Linked DNA regions of Thiocapsa rosea. The protein of the gene in region 2 purifies or fractionates together with the protein of the main gene of each other region. This does not show direct contact. Links are inferred from orthologs where the notes say so. Each region holds a gene or a part of one and is shown on either strand. Other genes may lie near its edges.

The links.
Region 1: the proteins of BDD21_RS17165 (region 2) and BDD21_RS06535 purify together in Escherichia coli (affinity purification with mass spectrometry, with the first as the bait; 2 studies listed by BioGRID). This does not show direct contact. The link is inferred for Thiocapsa rosea from one-to-one orthologs.

What each region holds. Positions count from the first base shown.
Region 1 is NZ_RBXL01000001.1:1,409,134-1,425,124, forward strand. Bases 13,233-15,991 are described here. They hold BDD21_RS06535 (FKBP-type peptidyl-prolyl cis-trans isomerase), read right to left. Parts: upstream 14,982-15,991; coding sequence 14,484-14,981; downstream 13,233-14,483. Other genes in these bases: glmU (bifunctional UDP-N-acetylglucosamine diphosphorylase/glucosamine-1-phosphate N-acetyltransferase GlmU), read right to left, coding at 13,233-14,458; BDD21_RS06540 (F0F1 ATP synthase subunit epsilon), read right to left, coding at 15,159-15,581; atpD (F0F1 ATP synthase subunit beta), read right to left, coding at 15,781-15,991. Also shown: speA (biosynthetic arginine decarboxylase), read left to right, coding at 1-257; hydrogenase maturation nickel metallochaperone HypA, read left to right, coding at 261-611; hydrogenase nickel incorporation protein HypB, read left to right, coding at 943-1,878; BDD21_RS06490 (hypothetical protein), read left to right, coding at 2,004-2,516; BDD21_RS06495 (DUF302 domain-containing protein), read left to right, coding at 2,645-3,118; BDD21_RS06500 (glycosyltransferase), read left to right, coding at 3,127-5,244; BDD21_RS06505 (glycosyltransferase family 2 protein), read left to right, coding at 5,241-6,158; BDD21_RS06510 (NAD-dependent epimerase/dehydratase family protein), read left to right, coding at 6,161-7,213; BDD21_RS06515 (DUF1631 domain-containing protein), read right to left, coding at 7,284-9,680; BDD21_RS06520 (AAA family ATPase), read left to right, coding at 10,290-10,775; glmS (glutamine--fructose-6-phosphate transaminase (isomerizing)), read right to left, coding at 11,134-12,966; more of glmU, read right to left, coding at 13,088-13,232. UniProt on the Escherichia coli protein: Folding helper with both chaperone and peptidyl-prolyl cis-trans isomerase (PPIase) activities. Chaperone activity prevents aggregation of unfolded or partially folded proteins and promotes their correct folding.
Region 2 is NZ_RBXL01000001.1:3,803,531-3,809,887, forward strand. The notes cover bases 2,625-5,613. They hold BDD21_RS17165 (DsbC family protein), read left to right. Parts: upstream 2,625-3,746; coding sequence 3,747-4,481; downstream 4,482-5,613. Other genes in these bases: xerD (site-specific tyrosine recombinase XerD), read left to right, coding at 2,625-3,156; BDD21_RS17160 (YajQ family cyclic di-GMP-binding protein), read left to right, coding at 3,257-3,739; BDD21_RS17170 (PP2C family protein-serine/threonine phosphatase), read left to right, coding at 4,534-5,307. Outside these bases: BDD21_RS17145 (YcgN family cysteine cluster protein), read right to left, coding at 185-661; BDD21_RS17150 (methylated-DNA--[protein]-cysteine S-methyltransferase), read left to right, coding at 1,349-1,888; more of xerD, read left to right, coding at 2,260-2,624; BDD21_RS17180 (RpnC/YadD family protein), read left to right, coding at 5,986-6,357. UniProt on the Escherichia coli protein: Acts as a disulfide isomerase, interacting with incorrectly folded proteins to correct non-native disulfide bonds.

The DNA.
Region 1 (15,991 bases), 2.4 Mb from region 2 along the record:
TCCACAACCTCTTCGGCGACACGGATGCCGTGAATGTCGAGCTGGATGCGAGCGCGCCGGGCGGCTACCGTCTGCTCGATGCCGAGCGCGGCGACTCCACCGACGAGCTGTTGAGCTATGTGCACTTCGAGCCGCGGACCCTGCTCGCGCACTATCGACGCAAGCTGGACGCCGCCGGTCTGGACCGGCCGACCCGCGAGCAATTCTTCGTCGAGCTCAAGGCCGGGCTCTACGGCTACACCTATCTGGGCAGCTGAGCCATGCACGAGCTTTCCATCTGTCAGGCGCTGCTCGATCAGGTCGAGCGGATCGCCGTCGAGCACGGGGCCAGCGCGGTCGAGCGGATCCTGCTGCGGGTCGGGCCGCTCTCGGGTGTCGAGGGATCTTTGCTCCGTCACGCCTTTCCGCTGGCCGCGGCAGGGACCGTCGCGGAGAACGCCGAGCTGGTGATCGAGACGGCCCAGGTTCGGGTGGCCTGCAGCGATTGCGGTGCGGAGACGGAGGCGACCCCGAACCGGCTGTTGTGCGGAGACTGCGGCAGCTATAAGACGCGCCTGGTGAGCGGGGATGAGTTGTTGTTGGCGAACCTGGAGCTGACCATTCCGGACTAAACCGCGTTTTAAACTCTTCGGCCTCGTTTGGCGTTGATCGCGACCTCGCATGAATCCGAAACGCCGGCGCGACGCGGTTTAGGACACGAAACGAAAAATTTTCTAAAACGCGTCACTCTCCGAGGTTGTGAGTGGCTATCGAGGCAAGCCCCGAGCGATCAGCGCGCATAGAATGCCTGACGCGTTTTAGAAGCGTACACTCGGGATGATGCGCTCGCCCGGAGCGGCGATGCGCGACGAATCCGGAGTCGACCTCGCGCGATGTCGAGATCCGAATGCCCCGGCCCCACCTGGACAGCAAGGCGGGGCGGCGTCTATGGAGCCATCACTCATGTGCGATACCTGCGGCTGCAACATCACCCCCGGCAACGAGCATCTGGTTCGGGCGGACGGCAAGCACTCCAAAACCGCCGACGGCCGTGCGGCGGTGACCGTGCTCCAAGCCCTGCTCTCGGAGAACGATCACGAGGCGGCCCACAATCGGGAGCATTTCGATCGTCACCAGGTGCTGGCGTTGAACATCATGTCCTCGCCCGGTGCCGGCAAGACGAGCCTGCTGGAACGGACCATCGACGCCTTTGCGGGTCAGGTGCGCATCGCCGTCATCGAGGGCGATCTCGAGACCGAGAACGACGCCGAGCGTATCCGCGCCAAGGGTGTCCCGGCCGTGCAGATCTCCACCGGCACGGCGTGCCATCTGGACGCCCACATGGTGCACGACGCCCTGCATCGGTTGGATCTCAACGAGGTCGACATCCTCTTTATCGAGAACGTCGGCAACCTGGTCTGTCCGGCCAGCTTCGATCTCGGGCAGCACCGTAACGTCACGCTCCTGTCCGTACCGGAGGGCGACGACAAGCCGGCGAAATACCCGGTCATGTTCCGCGCGGCGGACCTGGTGCTCTGCACCAAATCGGATCTGCTCACCGTCCTGCCCGAGTTCTCGGTCGAACGTGCCGAGCACCATCTGCGCCAGCTTGCCAGCGTGGTGCCGTTCGAGTCGGTCTCCACGCGCGGCGAGGGCGACATCGAGCCCTGGCTGAATTGGCTGAGCGACGAACTCGCGGCCCAGCGCTCGCGCCTTGAACTGGGGCGCACCATTCGCCCCTCGGTTCAACCGGACGGGGCTCGGCTGCATGGTCATGCGGCGGACGGACACACACACGATCATCATGGCCATGGCCACACCCATCATCACGACCATGAGCACGGCCATGCGCATGACCACGCTCATCACCACCACACGCACGCCCATGAGCAGGATTGAGCCTCTTGCGACGCCTTGCCGTAGGGTGTAATTAGTGGCCGGGTCGCCGTCGATAGACGGCGACCCGCGAAGATTTCCGGATGCGCGACACGAGAGAAATCACACCAACCCAGGAGGAACGCCCGATGCCGATCAAACCGATCAGGACCCTGTCCGCCGTTTCACTCGCCGCACTGGCTGCGCTGACCGTCTATGCCCCCGTCAGCCAAGCCTTCAACTTCGGCAACATGATGAATCCGAGCCGCTGGATGGGCGGCGACCGCTACAACGACTACGACGATGGCTATTACGGCGGTCCTTACGGTGGTCCGGGCTTCGGTTACCCCTACGGCGGTTACGCACCCGGTTACGGTGCACCCGGATATGCGGCCCCCGGTTTCGTTGCACCTGCCCCGGGCTATGCCGCACCCGGCTACCCGGTCGCACCTGCTGCAGTCCCCGGAATCGCGCCTGCTCCTGCGGCCCAGGCGCCTGCCGCGAGTGCGGCACCCGTGGACAGCGCCGAGGTTCAAGCGCTCAAGCGGCGGGTCGAGGAGCTCGAGGCGGCACAACAGCAGCAGCGGTCCGCTCCACCGCCGGCACCGCCTGCCGGTGATTGGCCGTCCGCACCGGCCTTCCGCCCGATGAACCAATACTGACGCCTCGGCGAGGCGACGCCTTGTCGGTCAGCACCCCGCCATCCGGCGGGGTTTTGCCGCTCGCACGGGGCGCGGTGTCGATCCGTGATCGGCGTTGCGAGACGGCCCATCAAGAGGGATTCAGACGCATGATCACACTCAAGCGCGGCCTCGCCGGACTGCTGTTGGCCGGCGGACTCCTGTCCCAAGCCGCCTTCGGCAGCGGCTACGCCGTCTACACCAGCGACTCCGAATTCGCAGACGTGCTCGACGGGCTCAAGATGGCGATCCAAGAGCGCGGCATGTACATCAACAACGTGATGAACATGGGCGAGATGCTCGAACGCACCGGCAAGGATCTCGGCACGGATACGCCGCTCTACGCGCAAGCCGAGTCCATCGAGTTCTGCAGTGCCGTGCTCTCGCGCGAGATGAGCACCGAGAACCCGGTCCATGTGGTGAACTGTCCCTTCATCATCGCCGTCTACACCCTGCCCGAGGAGACGGGGACGACCTATGTCGCCCACCGCGAGATCCCCGCCGATCAGGTCGAATCCAGCCCGGCGATGGCCAAGGTCGCGGACATGCTCAAGGGGATCTCGGAGGCCGCCGTCTCCTGGTAGATGGTAGGATGACGGCCGTCGGATCGACTGCCGGAACGCACGCCCTGGACATCATCCTCCGTTATTTCCCCCGCGCCCTCCATGTCCTGCGCACGGAGGGCGTCGCCGTCCTGCTGCGCAAGCTCAAGCGCCGTCTAGGCACCACGCCGCTGCGTGTGGCCGACCCGCCGCGTCTGCTCGCGCTCTCCGAGCCCTTCGACCCGGTCGACCTGACGCCGGGCGCGGCGCCGCTGGTCTCGGTGGTGATCCCGGTCCACAACCAGTTCGGCTACACACATCACTGTCTCGCCGCGCTGGCCCACGTCGGCGCCCAGCGGGCCTTCGAGGTGATCCTGGTCGACGACTGCTCAAGCGACGGGACCGGCGAGCGACTCGTGCGCTACCCCGGTTTGCGCCTAATCCGCAACCCCGAGAACCTCGGGTTCGTCGGATCCTGCAATCGCGGGGCCGAGGCCGCGCAGGGTGCCTATCTGGTCTTTCTGAACAACGACACCCAGGTCCAACCCGGCTGGCTGGATGCGCTGATCGACACCTTCGAGGACGCACCGGATGCCGGGATCGTCGGCAGCCGCCTCCTCTATCCGGACGGCCGCCAGCAGGAGGCCGGGGCCATCCTCTTTGCGGACGGCACGGCCTGGAACTACGGCCACCTGGACGCCCCGGACAAGCCCCAATACAGCTATCGCCGCGCCGTCGACTATTGCTCGGGCGCCGCACTCGCCATCGAGACCGCGCTCTTCAGGCGTCTCGGCGGATTCGACAGCGCCTTCGCGCCCGCCTATTACGAGGATGCCGATCTGGCCTTCCGGGTACGCGCAGCCGGGCGCACGGTCTACTACCAGCCGCTGTCGCGCGTCGTGCACTTCGAGGGGATCAGCGCGGGGCGCGACGAGCAGACCCAGACGGGTTTGAAGCGATATCAGCGGATCAATGCCGAGACCTTCCGCACGCGTTGGGCCGAGGTCTTGGCCGGCTTCGGCGAGCGCGGCGAGGATCTGGAGCGGGCGAAGGAGCGCGCCGTACGACGCCGGGTCCTGGTGGTCGACAACTACATGGTCACGCCGGATCGCGAGTCCGGCTCGGTGCGGATGATCAACCTGTTCCGCATCCTGCAAGGGCTCGGCTTCAAGGTGACCTTCGCGGCGGCGAATCTGGAGGCACCCGAGCCTTATGTCGCCGACCTGCAGCGCATCGGTGTGGAGGTGCTCTACCGGCCCTACGTGCGCCGGATCCGCGACCATCTGGCCCGTCACGGGACCGACTACGACCTGGTGATCCTAAGCCGTGCCGATGCTGCGGCGGCCACGCTCGACGCGGCCCGGACCCACTGCCCCAGGGCACGGATCGTCTTCGATACGGTCGATCTGCACTTCCTGCGCGAGCACCGACTCGCGCAGCTGCAAGGCGATCGCGCGACCCTGCGTGTCGCCGAGCGGCGCAAGGCGCAGGAGCTAGACCTGATGCGTCGGGCCGATCTGACCTTCGTGGTCAGCGAGGCCGAGCGTGACATCCTGGCCGTTGAGGCGCCGGATGTCCGGGTCCATGTCGTCTCCAACATCCACCGGGTCTTCGGCTCGGCTAAGCCGTACGATGCGCGGAGCGGGATCCTCTTCATCGGCGCCTTCGCACACCCGCCGAACACCGACGCCGTCCTCTTTCTCTGTCGCGAGATCATGCCCTTGCTGCGCGTGCGCGTCCCGGACAGCCGGCTCAGCATCATCGGTGCGGATCCGCCGCGCGAGGTCCTCGCCTGCGCCGGGTCGGACATCGAGATCCTTGGACACGTCCCCGATGTCGAGCCTTTCTTCGCCGCGTGCCGTGCCTCGGTCGCACCCTTACGCTACGGCGCCGGGGTGAAGGGCAAGATCAACCAGAGTCTGGCCCACGGGCTGCCCGTCGTTGCGACCCGCGTCGCCGCGGAGGGCATGCATCTGGTCGACGGCGAATCGGTGTTGATCGCGGACGACGCGCCCGCCTTCGCCGAGGCGATCGCGCGGCTCGATCGGGATCCACTGCTCTGGCAGCGTCTCTCCGACGGAGGCATCCGGGTGATGGAGACCCATTTCGGCTTCGCCGCCGCCGAGCAGGCGCTGCGCGAAGCGCTCGATCTGGAGGACGGCACGTGAGCACGGCCGCATCGGTCCCCGCCATCGGCGTGATCGTCGTCAACTACAACGCGGGCGATCTGCTGACCCAGTGTGTCGGGGCGGTCCTCGGAGCGGATGTGCCGGTCGAGGTCATCGTCAGCGACAACGGGTCGGACGACGGGAGCCTTGAGCATCTGCGCGCGATGTTCGGCACGGATCCGCGCCTGCGCATCCTCGAAAACCGGTCTAATCTGGGCTTCGCCGCGGCCAACAATCGCGCCTTGCCGCTGGTCCGGGCCGATCGCCTGCTGTTTCTGAATCCGGACTGCCTGGTCGGACCCGACACACTGGGGCGGATGCTCGCCTTCATGGAGAGCCGCCCGGACGTCGGTATGGCCGGCTGCATCGTGCGCAACCCGGACGGGAGCGAGCAGGTGGCGAGCCGCCGCACGATTCCCGACCCCTGGATCGCGCTCAAACGCATCCTGCGGCTCGATCGGCTCCTGCCCGATCGGGGCGGGCGCCGTCTGAACCTTCATCATGAGCCGTTGCCCGCCGAGCCGGTCGCGGTCGAGGCGATCTCCGGATCCTTCATGCTGGTGAGCCGGCGGGCGCTCGACGCGGTCGGGCCGCTCGACGAGGGCTATTTCCTGCACTGCGAGGATCTCGACTGGTTCGTGCGTTTTCGACAGGCCGGTTGGACGATCGCGCTCGTCCCGGATGTCAGCGTGATCCATCACAAAGGTGCCTGCAGCCGACGCCACCCGATCGAGGTCGAGCGGCACAAGCATCGGGGGATGGAGCGCTTTTACCGCAAGTTCCAGGCTCGGGAATATCCAATGTTCTTCAATGGGTTGGTTATCTTCGGCATCCGGGTCCATTTCTGGAGCCGGGTCTTCATCGACACCCTGAGCCGACTGTTCCATCGCCCGAGATCGGGGAAGAGGGGCTGATCATGGACCAAGACGCAAGCGCGCGGCTCGGATCGATCCTCGTCACCGGAGCGACCGGCAAGGTGGGCCGACGGCTGGTCGCGGAGCTGCTGCGGACCGGCCACCGCGTGGCGATCGTCACGCGATCCTCTGATGCGGCGCAGACACTCTGGCCAGAGCAAGGACCGGCGCCGGGTCCCGAGATCCGTGCCGCCGACCTGACCGACCCGTCGAGCCTCGGATCGGTCTGCGACGGCATCGACACCCTATTCCACTTGGCGAGCTACTCGCCGCGTCCGGACGAGCCGGACATCTACGAGGCAGCCTCCCACTGGCCGGTGACCGCCGAGGGCACCGCCACTCTGATGGCCCGCGTCGAGCCGTCCGGGATTCGGCGTGTCGTCTATCTAAGCAGCATCAAGGCGATGGGAGACCGGGCCGGTGCGCTCGGCCGACCCGCCGACGAGTCGGTTGCCCCGGCGCCGGACAGTCTCTACGGTCGCGCAAAGCTCGCAGCCGAGCGCAGTGTCCTGGAACTTGGACGCGCGACCGGCCGACACACCGTGGTTCTGCGGCTTCCCATGGTCTACGGCCTCGGGGACAACGGAAACATCGCGCGCATGGTCAAGGCGGTCGCGGCGGGGCGCTTCCCGCCTTGGCCTCGCATCGAGAATCACCGCGCAGCGATCCATGTCGAGGATGCCGTCGCCGCCGCAATCCTGGTCGCCGGCCGGCCCGAGACGGCCGGCGAGGTCTACCTGGTCACCGACGGCCGAGACTATTCCACCCGCTGGCTCTACGAGCAGAGCCTCATCGCACTCGGCCGGCCCGTGCCGCGCTGGACCACCCCGCTCCCGGTTCTGCGTCTCGCGGCCGGCATCGGTACGCTCGGCGAACGCCTGACCCGACGGCGCATGCCGCTGACCCTGGACGGGCTCGGCAAGCTCACGGGTGATGCCTGGTTCTCCTCGGCGAAGATCGAGCGCGACCTGGGCTTTCGGGCGCGACAGACGCTCAAGGCCGAGATCCCGCATCTGGCCAGGGCTCTGTCGAACATGCCCGACGCCGAGGAATGAGACATTCGGTCCGCACGATCGGACGAGGCGGATCGGCGTGGCTTCGCAAAACCGGCAGAGGGAGCGCCTGTCAGCCGGAATCACCCGTCGTCTCGGGCATGACCTGCTCAAGCACTTGGGCCACCGCGCGATCGGTCAGGGGATCCTGGCTCAAGACGCGCGCCGTCCCCTTGCGCAGATGGCCTGCGAGGCTGGTCGTGGCCAGGGTCAAGGCGTTGTCCCCCTGACGGTTGGTGAAGAGATAGACCCCGCGATACTTGCTGACCCAGCCGAGCCGCAAGGTCTTGCGCGTCCCCCGGAAACTCTGGAACTCCACCCAATCGCCGACCTCGAGCGATCGGGCGAGCAGCAGATATTGATCCGGCGGTGCGGTCTCCTCGGACGCCGGCGTCGCGTCCTCGCCGCGCGCCATTTCCGCGGCGAAGGACGGTGCGTTTGCCGCTCCGGAGGTCTGCAGCAACTCGGATGCGGAGGTCGCGAAGGCATCCTGGTCCAACGGTTTCCCCGGCGGCGGCTCCTTGTGCAGGGCGCCCATGTGAAGCCGGATCAGGCGGTCGAAGAAGGGATCCCATGCCTCCTCGAGATGGACCGTTTCCAGGCCACGGCGCAACCGCTTGAGGAGATCCGGGAGCGCCGTGAGGAGACGATTGCGCTCCTGGGCCGTGTCTTTGGGCTTAACGCTCCAGATCAGGTCGTCCATCGTCGCCAGTGCTTCGCGCCACGGCTCGGCCGCATCGCCGAAGCGGATAAAGACATCGATCAGCACCCGACGCCAAAACCGATCGAAAAACGACGCAACCAGCACGGGAAGCGCAACGTCGGCGGTCCGGGTCGCCAATTCCTCGCCCACTCGCGTGGCCGCAATCTCCTGGCGATCGCGCTGCTCAAGCTGATCGAAGACACGCTGCGACTTGCTTTGCGCGTGCTCTTCTTCCTCGCGCAGGAACTCTTCGAGCCTGTAGGTCTGAACCGCGAAGACGTTCAGGTCCTCGTCGAACCCCTCGACGACGGCATCGACGATCTCCCGGACCTTATCGACCAGGCGGGGCTCGTCCTTCTCGTTGCGCCCGATTCCGGAGCTCGCGACCACGTCGAGCAACCGACGGGCCGGGTGCCTGCGATCGGAAAAGAAGGACTTGTCGACCAACGCGACCTTAAGCACCGGAATCTGCAACTTGGCCAACTCCGCGCGCACGGTCGCCGAGAGCTCGGGGTCGTTGAAGATGGCATCGAAGAGCCGTGCGACGATGTCGATGGTCATGGCATCGAGCGGCCGCGACCACATCATCATGGGAGCGGCGCGAATCTGTTGAAGCACATTCCCACGCCGCGGATCGATGTTCGAGGATCTCAGGCCCGGAATCTGCCGAACATCCGTGAACCCTCGCTGGAGCGCGTTCAACGCCTCGATCAGCTGGGCGAGGCCAAGCGCGGGTGTCTCCGGACCGCCCGGTGCGGCGCCGCCCTTGGACGCGCCGGGCGCGCCGGGCGCACCGGGCGCAGCGGTCGTCCGGGAGAGTCGGCCGCGACTCGCGGTCTGGATCGCGCGGGCCAACTGGCCGAAGACGTCGTCGTTCGCCAGGCGCGGAAGGCGCTCGAAATCCACCCGCGTGTGGACCCGGGCACCCGGCTCGACAAGGCTCTGCTCTTCCTGCTCGGTCAATCCCGGATCCTCGGAAGGCTCGAAACCGGCCCACCCCGACATCCCGCCGATACTGCCGCCGGGCTGGTCGGGGGTCTCGCTGCGCGGAGCCGACAGGGGGCCTGCAAGCGGGATGGTCGGAAGCACGCCGGACTGAACGAGAAAACGATTCAGATCCGCGTAGACGCCGGGAAGCTCGACGGAGGTCTGACGCTCGAACTCGTGCAGAAGGATCAAGGCGAGCTGCTCGCGCACATCCAGGTCGTTCAGGGCCTGGAGCATGGCGCTGAAGACGGTGCGCGGATACAGCGGATTGTCGTCCTGGCTGATCCGCGGCACGCGCAGGAGTGCGGCGAGACGGCGGTCGAGCGCCGTGAGCTGCTGCGAGCAGTTACATGCCGCGCGGGCCGAGAGTTTGCCGATGGCCAGATCACGCTCGAAGTCGTCGGTATCCACGAGACGCAGCTCGTCGGTCTCGTGCATCACCGTCGCGGCCTCTTTCGACTGCAAGGCCGCGACGCTCGCGTCGAAGCAGGCGACGTAGGTACTGCGGAACTGCTGCAGGAGCTGTTGCCCTCGGTTGTCGAGGAAGTCCATCGCCGAGAAATAGAGCTGCTGTTGCTCCAGGCTGGTCGCGCGGTCGGCCATGCCGAGAAAATCCTCGCTCGCCCCGCCGAGATGCTGCGCGAACACGGTCGCCAGACCGTGCGCAAGGCGGTCGCGACACCCGCTCAGCAGTGCGGCCGCATCCGTCGGTGTCAGGCCCGCGACGACGTCGGGCGTCTCGAGCGGAGGAGCTGAGGAGGTGGTGGAGGTGTCGGCCATGGATGCAGGTCTCGAATGTTCAGCCGCACCGTTGCGGCATCGGAGGCATCCTTTGCCGACATCGACCCCCGAGATGCCGTGGACTCGGCACGATGACGGCAGCTGAGCCTCAAACGCCGGCGGGGTCGACCTGAAGGCAAGTATAGGGCAGGTCCGAAACCGATGCCGCGGGTCGAGGATATCGGGTCGTCGTCGAGAGTCAGAAAGTCCGAAATCCAAGCGTCGAGGCTTCCGGAAATCTAAGCAGCCTGGTCAGGAATCCGCTCGAACGGATCGATCGCGACAGCGCGCCGGGGCCCGCCGACTTCAGTCGGCACCCGGGGAGGCGGACTTCAGTCCGCAGCGCGAGCGCGCTCGGGCGACTGAAGCCGCCCGTCCCCGGGAGCCGGATGAATCCGGCGTACCCGGGCGGTCGCGGTCGGCGACCTGGACACTGCCGATGGGGCCGAAACGATGATCAAGACCATGCAATTGACTAAGAACTGGTTTCGATGTCTACGCAGTGATAACAATATACCGCTTAACAAGATGCTGCACTCGGACTGCAACTCCGCTACGCTTCGTTGCCGCCGGTGGGTTCTGTCGTTATACCGAAGAGATTAGAGCACCATGAAAGTTATCCTTCTTGGAAACGCTGGAGCGGGTAAAAGCACCCTGTCCAGAAAACTGATGGCCAAGCATCCCGCCGCCCGGCTGTCGCTGGATGAGGTGGCTTTTCAAGGTGGTACGGAAAGACGCCCTCTTCAAGACAGCATTGAGGATGTGAAACACTGGATTGCATGCAACGAAAGCTGGATCATCGAAGGCTGTTACGCCGACATTATTGAGCCCGTATTGGAGCGCTGTGATGAACTTATCTTCCTCAACCCCGGGGTAGATGCGTGCATTGCACACTGCCGCTCAAGACCGTGGGAGCCGGAAAAGTTTAGCTCACGCCAAGAACAAGACGAAAATCTAGAAAACCTGCTCCAATGGGTTAACTCCTACGAGAGCCGTACGGACGAATATGGGCTCTCAAGGCACCGGGCGCTCTACGAATCGTTTCATGGCAAGAAGCGTGAATTCAATGATCCGAGCGAGTATGAATTGGCATAAGGTGATTTCCGGGAAAGGATCTACCGGCGTGCAGAGGCGAATGCATTCACCCCTACCGTCCCTACAGGTCTTCCCGGCATGCGCAGACGGGATGCCCATTCTCGGAAATCGCCTAACCGGCGAGCAGCCGCCCCTCTCCCGCCCCGTCGCGACGCCCGATGCAGACCCCTTCGCGCATCCGGACGCCCAGCGGCGTTTCCGGATCATGAGCGATGCGCAGGAGCTTGAGCGGGCCTTCGCGTCGACATCCGAGGCCGCGCCCGAACGATTCAGTTCAATTATCGCACCTGGCATCAGATCCGAAGCCAAGCGGACCGCCTTCACGGTCAGGAAACACAAATGCCGTTTCCTGGACGACTTATTCCACCGTCACCGATTTGGCCAAATTCCGGGGCTGATCCACATCGGTCCCCTTGAGCACGGCGACGTGATAGGCAAGGAGCTGCAAGGGGATCGTGAAGATAATGGGGTCGATCAGATCGTCGGTCTCGGGGAGGCGGATGACGGTGACGCCTTCCTCTTCGACCATGGGGACATGCAGGTCGGCGAAGACGTAGAGCTGGCCGCCGCGTGCGCGGACCTCTTCGAGATTGGATTTGAGCTTTTCGAGCAGGGCATTGTTGGGCGCGACGGCGACCACGGGCATTTGCTCGTCGATCAGTGCGAGGGGGCCGTGCTTGAGCTCGCCCGCCGGGTACGCCTCGGCGTGGATGTAGGAGATCTCCTTGAGCTTGAGCGCGCCTTCCATGGCGATCGGGTATTGCTCGCCGCGCCCGAGAAAGAGCGTGTGCTGCTTGTCGACGAAGACCTCGGCAAGGGCGGCGATACGGTCGTCGAGATCCAGCACGGCCTCGACCTTGCCAGGGAGCGCCCGCAGCAGCGCGACCACATGGGCCTCGGCGGTGTCGCTCAGGGCGTTTTCATGGCCGAGCGCCACGGTCATCAGCAACAAGGACACCAGTTGGGTGGTAAACGCCTTGGTTGAGGCCACACCGATCTCGGGGCCGGCATGGGTGAGCAGCACCAGGTCCGACTCGCGTACCAAGGAGCTTTCGGGAACATTGCAGATGGCGAGCGTCGCCGCGTAGCCCGAGGACTTTGCCAGACGCAGCGCCGCCAGGGTATCGGCCGTCTCGCCGGATTGGGAGAGGGTGACGAACAGGGCGTCGGACGGTACCACCTGTTTGCGATAGCGGTACTCGCTTGCCACCTCGACGGTGCACGGCAGACCGGCGAGGGCCTCGATCCAGTAGCGTGCGACCAAGGCGGCATGATAGCTGGTGCCGCAGGCGACCAGGGTCACCGCCTTGACCCGAGCGAAGATCTCGGGGGCCAGATTGCCGAAACTCTCGGGCAGGACGCGGTTGCCGGCCAGGCGACCTTCGAGTGTGTCGGCGATCGCACGCGGCTGCTCGAAGATCTCTTTGAGCATGAAGTGGCGGTACTCGCCCCGCTCGGCGGCATCGGCCGAGACGGCGGAGGTCTTCACCGGCCGCACGACGAGGTTGCCGTCGCGGTCCCAGATGCGGACCGATTCGCGGGTCAGCTCGGCGATATCGCCTTCTTCGAGGAAGATAAAGCGATGGGTGACGGGCAGTAGGGCAAAGACATCGGAGGCGATGAAATGCTCGCCGAATCCGACCCCGATGACCAGAGGGCTCCCTTGGCGTGCCGCGACGAGATGCTCGCCATCCTGCGCATCGATGACGCCGAGGGCATAGGCGCCGCGCAGGCGTGTCGTCGCCAGACGCACGGCATCGAGCAGATGATGGCCGGCCTCGAGCTGGTCGAAAACGGCGTGGACGACGACCTCGGTATCGGTTTCGGACGTGAAACGGTGGCCCGCAGCGGTTTGCTCGCGACGCAGGTCTTCGTGATTCTCGATGATCCCGTTGTGCACGACCACGCAGCGGTCGCGACAGACATGGGGATGGGCGTTGCGGGTCGCAGGCTCGCCGTGGGTCGCCCAACGCGTGTGCGCGATGCCCAGCGTGCCGGGCAACGGCCGCTCGGCGACCGCCTCGGCCAGGCGCGCGACCTTGCCGAGCGTACGGGCGCGATTGAGCCTGCAAGGTGCCTCGAGGACCGCGATGCCGGCGGAGTCGTAGCCCCGATACTCGAGACGCCTCAGCCCTTCCAGCAGGATGGCCGAGACCGGACGTTGAGCGATCGCACCGACGATACCGCACATGACTTGTCCCTCGTTTGTCTTAAACCACGCCCAGCGCAGTATGCAATGTTTTGGGAAGGGGTCGGCCCCGGCAGACTTGATGATCGTTGGAATCGGCGCGGTTTAGACCGATCCGAGCCGATCAGGTGACCGGCCGCTTCCGAGGCCGCGTCCATCCCGGAATCGTCCTTTGCGGGGCGCGCGTCAGCGTGAGCTGGTCCGGCGGAGTATCGCGCGCAATTACGGAACCGGCGCCGATGGTCGCTCCGGCGCCGACCCGCACGGGCGCGACCAGAGCAGTATTGGATCCGATAAAGGCGCCGTCTTCGATCAGGGTGAGCGATTTGTTGGCACCGTCGTAGTTACAGGTGATGGTCCCCGCGCCGACATTCACGCCGGCGCCGATCTCGGCGTCGCCGAGATAGCTCAGGTGATTGGCCTTGCTGCCGGCGCCGAGGCTGGTCTTTTTGATCTCTACGAAATTTCCGACATGGGTGTGGTCGGCAAGTCGAGTATCGGGACGCAGTCGCGCGAACGGACCGATCCGCGCTTGGGCCCCAACCACGGCACCCTCGATCACCGAGTTGGCCAGGACGTGAGTGTCCGGACCGATGCTGCAGTCCTTCAGAAGACAGTTGGGGCCGATACGTGTGCCGCTCGACAGCCGAACCACGCCCTCGAATATGCAGTTGATGTCGATGACGACATCCGGCTCGGCCTGAAGGACGCCGCGCAGATCGAACCGCGACGGATCCGCCAAGGTCACGCCGGAGCGCATCAGGTCTTCGGCGGCATGGAGCTGATAGTCGCGCTCGAGGGCCGCGAGTTGAACTCGGTCGTTGACGCCGGCGACCTCCGCGAGTCGGCCGGGCCGGGTCGATGCAACCGCCACGTCCTCGGCTGCGGCCAGCGCGGTGACGTCGGTGAGATAGTATTCTCCCTGAACGTTGTCGTTACCGATGCGGGCGAGCCAGCCGTCGAGCTTCGATCGGTCGGCGACCAGAATGCCTGTGTTGATCTCGGTGATGGTGCGCTGTTCGGGTGTCGCGTCCTTTTCCTCGACGATCCCGATGACTTGACCGCGGCTGTCGCGCAGGATCCGTCCGTAACCGGCGGGATCCGGAACGTCGGCGGTCAGGATCCCGAGATCGGTATCGACCGCGACCTGGAGCAGACGATTCAAGGTCTCGCCGGTGATGAGCGGCACGTCGCCGTAGAGGATCAAGACGCGGTCCATGTCCGCGACCTGGGGCATGGCCTGAATGACGGCGTGTCCGGTGCCCAATTGCTCGGCCTGCTCGACCCAGAGGCATCCGGTATCGGCCAACGCGGTGCGGACCTGGTCGCCGCCGTGACCGTACACGGTGACGATGCGCGCGGCGCCGATCGACTCGGCGGTGTCCATGACATGGCCAAGCAGCGGCTTCCCGGCCAAGGGATGAAGTACCTTCGGAAGAGCGGAGCGCATCCGCTTGCCGAGCCCCGCCGCCAAGATCACGACTCCAAGCCTCATCGCTTCGCCCTCTTCGAACGTCGGATCAGTGCAGACCGCCACCCGGGAGCATACCACCCCCGCCAAGGTCGGCCGTCAACTCCGCATGTGTCGGCTCGCGCACCTCCTCGATCCGGACATGCACGCGCAGCGTCTTGCCGGCAAGCGGATGGTTGCCGTCGAGGATGAGCTTGCCGTCCTCGATCCGGGTGACGTGGAACTGGCGCGTTTCCCCCGCCTCGTTCTCCATCTGCACCTCGGCACCGACAAACCTGAATTCGGTCGGCACGTTCTCCAAGGTGTCGGTAAAGATCAGGTCGGGATCATACGCGCCGAAGCCTTGATCCGGTCCCAGAACCAGCTCGACCGCGTCGCCGGCGCGGCGCCCGTCGACGGCCGCACCCATGCCGCCGATCAGCTCGTTCTGACCGCCGTGAATATAGCTGACCGGGATATCGGTCTGCTCCAGGATGTTGCCCTGCCCGTCCTCGATTCGGTAGGTCAGTGCGACAAGCTTGCCGGCGCTGATGAGCTGTTCGGTCATGATGGGGTTCGCCTCCGGGTCAGGATGGGCCGGCGGGGCCCCCTTGCGGGTCGCCGGTGCGGCGTGGCGAACAAGGGGAGCAGGAAGAGGGTCGAGGCGATGCCTCGTAGAACGAACGGCCCGCGCGTGTCCGAGCGGGCCTATGAATTCGTAAACTCAAGAAGCGATCCGGACGGATCAGCCCTTCATCTTGCGGAGCTTCTCGATCGCTCGCAACTGTGCGATCGCCTCGGCCAGCTCGGCTTGGGCCTTGGCGTACTCGAACTGAGCGGTCTGACCGGCTAATGCCTCCTCGGCACGGCGCTTGGCGTCGAGCGCCGCGGCCTCGTCGAGGTCACGCGCACGGATCGCGGTATCGGCCAAGACGGTCACGACATGCGGCTGGACCTCGAGCATGCCGCCGGAGACATAGAAATGCTCCTGCTCGCCGTGCTCGTTCTCGACCCGTACGTCACCCGGCTTCAGACGGCTGATGAACGCGGTGTGCCGGGGCGCGATACCGACCTCGCCCAGCTGGGCGGTCGCGTACACCATGGTCGCCTGACCCGAATGAATCGCCCCTTCGGCGCTTACGATATCGACGTGAATTGTCATCGCCATAGTGCACCCCTATTAAACCGCGTCATGTTGTCAAACATGACGTTCTCGCGGAATCGGTCCGAAGCGGACTTCAGTCCCTCTGTGCCGACGCGGTTTAAAATGAAAAAATAAAATCCTAAAACGCGGCAGCTCCGACATCTGTCGAGAAGTGCGCCGCTCGACCAAGGCCATGAACAGCGCACGTCGCTCAGGCCGCGTTTTAGCTACCCATCTTCTCGGCCTTGGCCACTGCTTCTTCGATGCCGCCGACCATATAGAAGGCCTGCTCGGGCAGGTGATCGTAGTCGCCGCTCACGATCGCCTTGAAGTCCTTGATGGTGTCTTTGACGGACACGAACTTGCCGGGCGAGCCGGTGAAGACCTCGGCCACGAAGAAGGGCTGCGAGAGGAAGCGCTGGATCTTGCGGGCA
Region 2 (6,357 bases):
CGATTTCCGGGAAAGCATCTACCGGCGTGTAGGGGCGAATTAATTCGCCCCTACAAGACTTCCCGGCATGCGCAGTCGGGATGCCAATTCACGGAAATGACCTTAAACCGCGTCTCACCGAGATCGAGGATATCTCCAAAGCCAGACGCAAAGTGAAAATGACGCATGTCGCACTGGACGCGGTTTAGCGGATCCAATCGATGAGATGCATCAGCGGGTCCGTCTTCGGCCCCGGCTTGATCGCTCGCCCGTACAGGCTCTGCCCGGCTTCCAAGACGGAATCCGGATCGCCGGTGATCAGCGGATGCCAGCTCGGCAACGGCTTACTCTCGGCCAACAGCCGGTAGGCGCAGGTCTCCGGAAGCCACCTTGAGTTCGCCAATGCTGCAGGTGTCAAAGTGACGCAATCGGGCATGCGCCGCGCCCGATCGGCATAATCGCTGCACCTGCAGCTGTCGAGATCCAGAAGCGCGCAGGCGACGCGCGAATAGATGATGTCCCCGGTCTCCTCTTCCTCGAACTTCTCGAGACAGCATTTCGCGCAGCCGTCGCAGAGTGACTCCCACTGCTCGGGGCTCATGGCCGAGAGCGGGGTCGTCTCCCAGAATCTCGCCACGCCTTCATCGGGGCCTCTATCGGGGCCTTCATCGGGTTCGCGCATGTCGGGCATATCCACAGGTTGCTGATGTCGCCTATCTTGACCGATCCGGAGGGTCGATGCACCCCGTCGCGGGCGGGCCGTCGGTTGGATCTCAAGCCGTCGTATCCGATCTCGGGCTTCGCGATCTGGCCTCATCGGACCGATGACCGCCTTTGTGGACTTGACTTTTTTGCGAACCCGGATCGACTCGCAAAGACGTTATGCACACCGACAGATGTCTCCCGAGGGGTCGCTCGGGAGCCTCGGGCCTTCATCGTTCATTTTTCGGGAGAATCTTTAAGCCATTGTTTTTATTATTCTCATACGGGCCCTGTTGGTCAAAGGCTTTCGAAGAAACAGTCACATGGGCACTGCGCTCATTCCCCACTGCACAACTCGCCCACAGACTTATCCACAGGCTGATGCTGCCTTTTCCGGGGCAACAGGGCTGGCTAAACCGCGTCCAGAGCGAGATGCGCACTTTCGAGTGAGTTCGGCGTTTGGTGCATCCACGGCCCTTGGCTGGAACGCGGTTTAAAACCATATCTTTTTTAATTTCTTAAACCGCGCCGGCTCCAGCGTTTGTCAACTCAGCCGAGGCGGATCCCATCCAAAAACATCGCATACCGCGGAGGGCGCGGTTTAAGATGAACATGACCTTGCCTCGGTCGAAGACCGGATGCCGATACTCCATCGGAGGAAGACACCATGCCGCAGACTCTGATCAAGACTCCCATCGGCCCGATCGGCATCCACTGGAACGGCGAGACCTTGACCGGCGTTGATTTGGACCCGCCGGACGGGGGAGCCGAAGCGGGATCGGAAACGATGCCGTCCGCCATCCGGCAACAACTCGCGGCCTATTTCGAGCAGGCATCGGCCGGTTTCGATCTTCCGATCGTGCTGATCGGCACCGATTTCCAGCAACGCGTCTGGGCCGAGCTGCGTCGGATCCCCGCAGGCGAGACCCGCACCTACGGCGAGATCGCGCGAGAACTCGGAAGCGCCCCGCGCGCGGTCGGACAGGCCTGTCGCGCCAACCCCTGTCCGATCGTGGTGCCCTGCCATCGGGTGGTCGCGGTCAACGGCCTCGGCGGGTTCTCGGGCGATACGAGTGGACGTAAGCTCGAGGTTAAGCGCTGGCTGCTCTCGCATGAGGCCCGTAAACCGCGTCTGTGCTCTCAACAGCCGTTTGAGTCGGACCCTCTGCCGGAGGATCCCCGTGGACTTTTCCCTGACGCGGTTTAGATGAAAAAGAAACAAAAAATTAAATACTTAAGAGCCGTCCGTGCCGGCATTTGCGGGCTGCCGCAAGGTCGATACCGGATGATGCCCTCGGGTCTTGCTCCCAAGGTCGGTCACCCGAAACATCACTCGCTCGTGACATCCGCTCTGCGGTGTCACGCATGCCCCGGGGCGCTCTGCGCCACGTTCTGCGATGGCCGGCGGAGTGCCGTAGGGTGGACATGCGCTGTAGGGTGGACAAGCGCAGCGCAGTCCACCAACGCCGGTGCAGGACTCGGTGGACTTCGCTCTCGCTCGTCCACCCTACCGGCCCGGTTTGTGAACATCGCCCAACCGGGGATGATGACCTCGCATCTCACAGGAGACGCGGTTTAATGCCTCCGGATTCGGGGGTCATCGAGGGTTTTGCCGATGCACTCTGGCTCGAGCGGGGTCTGAGTCCGAATACGCTGGCGGCCTATCAGTCGGATCTGCGTGCCTTCGCCGCCTGGGTCGCGCGCGAGCGTGGTCGCTCGCTGATCGAGGCGCAGCGGTTGGACCTGCTGGATTATCTGGTCGTTCTCTCGCAGGAGGGCCGTAAGCCGCGCTCGAGTGCGCGTCTGTTGTCCTGTCTACGCCAGTTCTATCAGTATCTGCTGCGGCGCGGTGTGATCCGCGACGATCCGAGCGCCCGTGTCAAGGCGCCGAAGCTCGGTCGACCTCTGCCCAAGAGTCTGAGCGAGCTTGAGGTCGAGGCGCTCTTGGGTGCACCCGATACCGCCGATGCGCGGGGGCACCGGGACCGAACCATGCTCGAGGTACTCTACGCGAGCGGTCTGCGGGTGACCGAGCTGGTCACCCTCACGACCGGGCAGGTCGGTCTGACGCAGGGCGTTGTGCGGATCGTCGGCAAGGGCGATAAGGAACGGCTGGTGCCGCTCGGAGAGGAGGCGACATCCTGGCTGCTCGACTATCTGCGCGGACCCCGTGCCGAGCTGCTCGGCGGTCGCGTGACCGAGTATCTCTTTCCGACCTGCCGCAGCGAGTGCATGACGCGCCAGGCGTTCTGGCTGTTGATCAAGCGCTACGCGCTTGAGGCGGGCGTCTTCAAGCCCCTCTCGCCCCACACCCTGAGGCACGCCTTCGCCACGCACCTACTCAATCATGGCGCGGATTTGCGGGTGGTGCAGATGCTCTTGGGTCACAGCGACCTTTCAACCACACAGATCTACACCCATGTTGCCCGTGAGCGCTTAAAGCAGCTCCATGCGCGCCATCATCCACGGGGCTGAACCGGAACGAGGGCGGTGCGGTGCGCGAGCGGTTCGCTTTTGGCGGGTTTTCTCGCACAATGGCCGTCTTCGGTGATTTGCCTGTGGAGCTAGAAAACCTATGCCATCGTTCGACATCGTCTCGGAAACCGACCTGCAGGAAGTCCGCAACGCGGTCGACCAGGCCAACCGGGAGATCGACACCCGGTTCGACTTCAAGGGGGTGAAGGCGAGTTTCGAGCTGAGCGACGAGAAGATCCTGATGATCGGCGAGCAGGAATTTCACCTGCAGCAGATGATGGATATCCTCCGTCAAAAGCTGGTCAAACGAAAGATCGATCTCGCATCGCTCGACCCGGGCGACCCCGTCTCGAATCTCAGCGCGGCCCGACAGGAGATCGCACTCAAACAGGGTGTCGACAGCGAGACCGCCAAGCGCATGGTCAAGGCCGTCAAGGCGAGCAAGACCAAGGTGCAGGCCCAGATTCAGGGAGACCAGGTCCGTGTCTCCGGAAAAAAACGCGATGACCTCCAGGAAGCGATCGCGCTGCTGCGCGGCGAAGATTGGGGTCTGCCGATCCAGTTCACCAACTTCAGAGATTGAATATCCAATGACCAAAGCCAGAATTTCCGGGCTCGCCCTCGCAGTATTGATGCTCGCCGCGGGCTCCGCATCGGCATCGCCCGAGAAGACCATTCGGGATGCGCTCGGCAAGATCGTACCGGGCATCGAGATCGACAGCGTGACGGCCTCACCCGTGAAGGGGCTCTACGAGGTCATGGTCGGCACTCAGCTCATGTACGTCACCGCCGACGGGCGTTATTTTGTCGACGGGCGGATCGTCGATCTGACGACGCGCGAGGACATGACCGAGCCGCGCTTGGCAGGGGCACGCAAGACGCTGGTCGACGGGGTCGGCGAATCTCAAATGGTCGTCTTCGGGCCGGCCGACGCCAAGCACACCGTGACCGTCTTCACTGACATCGAGTGCGGCTATTGCCGCAAACTGCACGGCCAGATCGACGAATATGCTCAAGAGGGGATCCGGGTCCGTTACCTCTTCTATCCGCGCGCCGGGCAGGGCAGTCCAGCGTACACCGAGGCCGTGTCGGTCTGGTGCGCCGGCGATGCCGCCGCCCAGCGTACAGCTATGACGGACGCAAAGGCCGGTAAGGCGATCCAGGAGAAGACCTGCGAGAACCCGGTCGACGCGCACATGGCGCTCGGCGCGGAACTCGGCCTGCGCGGGACCCCGGCGATCCTCACCGAGACCGGCGAGATGATCCCGGGCTACGTGGAGCCCAAGCGTCTGGCGGCCCAGCTCAACGGGGCGCCTGGATCCTGAGCCTCGATCCTCGGGTGCAGGCGATCACTTCGACGCGATACATGGTGGCGTCGTGACGGCTCTTACCCTTGAATATGCCTGGCGCACCGACCGCGGCCGCGTGCGTGCGGGCAACGAGGATGCCGTGTCCGTCGACCCCGTCCTCGGCTTCCTGATCGTGGCGGACGGCATCGGCGGCGCCCGGGCGGGCGAGGTCGCAAGCGCACTGGCGGCGGAGGTCATCGCCAAACGTTTCAGAGAGGACATGGCCGATCGCCTCCATCCCGACACGGCGAAGGCATTTGTCGAGACGGCGATCCAGGACGCCAATGTCGCCATTTGGACACTGAGCAAAGCCGAGCCGGATCTCTCGGGGATGGGCACAACCGTGGTGGTCGGAGCCGTCGGAGACGATTGGCTGGCCTTCGGCTACGTGGGTGATTCGCGACTGTATCGTTTGCGCGAGGGGCGATTGGAGCCGCTTTCGCGGGACCATTCCTTTATTCAGGAGGTCGTCGACCAGGGCTTTTTCAGCACGCGCGAAGACGCACGCCGCTACGGTATCGGAGCGAACATCCTGACTCGAGCACTCGGCTCGTCGCCGAAGGTCAAGGTCTCGGGCGGGGTTGCGGATCTCGCACGCGGCGACATCTTTCTCTTCTGCACCGACGGACTGACCGGCATGGTCCCGGAGGACTGGCTATGTCAGGTCCTCACGGCGAGCTTCGGGAACGATCTCGAACCCGCCGCCGAGGCGCTGGTGCGTCTGGCGAACGAGCGAGGCGGGACCGACAACATCACCTTGGCCCTGCTGCGGGTCGGCGGACCCTCGACCGAACCCCGCTAAGCAACGATTCAAAAACAACCGAAACATGTCGGACGGCTAGCGATGCGTCGCGTTCTCGCATCTGTCTCGTTGTCGGTCTCGTTGTCGTTGTCGTTGTCGTAATCGTAATCGTAATCGTAATCGGATTCCGGATGACCTCGATTACGACAACGACAACGACAACGACAACGAAAAACCCCGCGATTGATTGCAGGCTGGGGTGAGCTTGCGAACCCCAGCCGCTTCTGCCGCTTCTGGCTCCCACGCTCCGGCGTGGGAGCATGGTCGCGACGCTCCAGCGTCCCGTCCCGTCTCTTTCAATGCTCGCCGAGCCCCGCGCGCCTAGCTTCTGGCTCCCACGCTCCGGCGTGGGAGCAAGGCAGCGACGCTCCGGCGTCGCGTCTCCAATGGCACGCCGAGGCAAGTCATGCGCCGGGAGTTTCCAGCCGCGCGCGGTCGGCACGGGCCGGGGCTTAGCGCGGTGATCCTGCCACGCGACGCTGGAGCGTCGCGACTGTGCTCCCACGCTGGAGCATGGGAGCGAGAGCAAAACCTCGTCGGCCCGCATCGGCCGACGGTCCGCACCGCGGACCCGATCTCGAACCAGATCCACTCAAGCGCCCCTGGACGGCACGTCGCGTGTCCATCAAACCCTGCAGGGGATTAGAGTGCGGCCATCCCCCGTCACAGGAGCCCCGCATGACCGACACCGCCGAGCCCACCCCGCGCAGCGACCACGACAGCCCCTGGAAGGAGGCCCTGGAGGGCTACTTCCCGGAGTTCCTCGCCCTGCTCTTTCCGCGCATCCATGCCGGCATCGATTGGTCCCTCGGCTACCGCTTCCTCGACAAGGAGTTCCAGCAGATCGTGCGCGACGCCGACACCGGCCGCCGCTATGCCGACAAGCTCGTCGGCCTGCACTGTCTCGACGGCCAGCCCGCTTGGGTGCTGGTCCATGTGGAGGTGCAGGGCGAGCCCGAGACGGCCTTCGCCGAGCGCATGTTCGTCTACAACCACAAGATCCGCGACGCCCACGGCGTGCCCGTCGCCAGCCTCGCCGTGCTCGCCGAC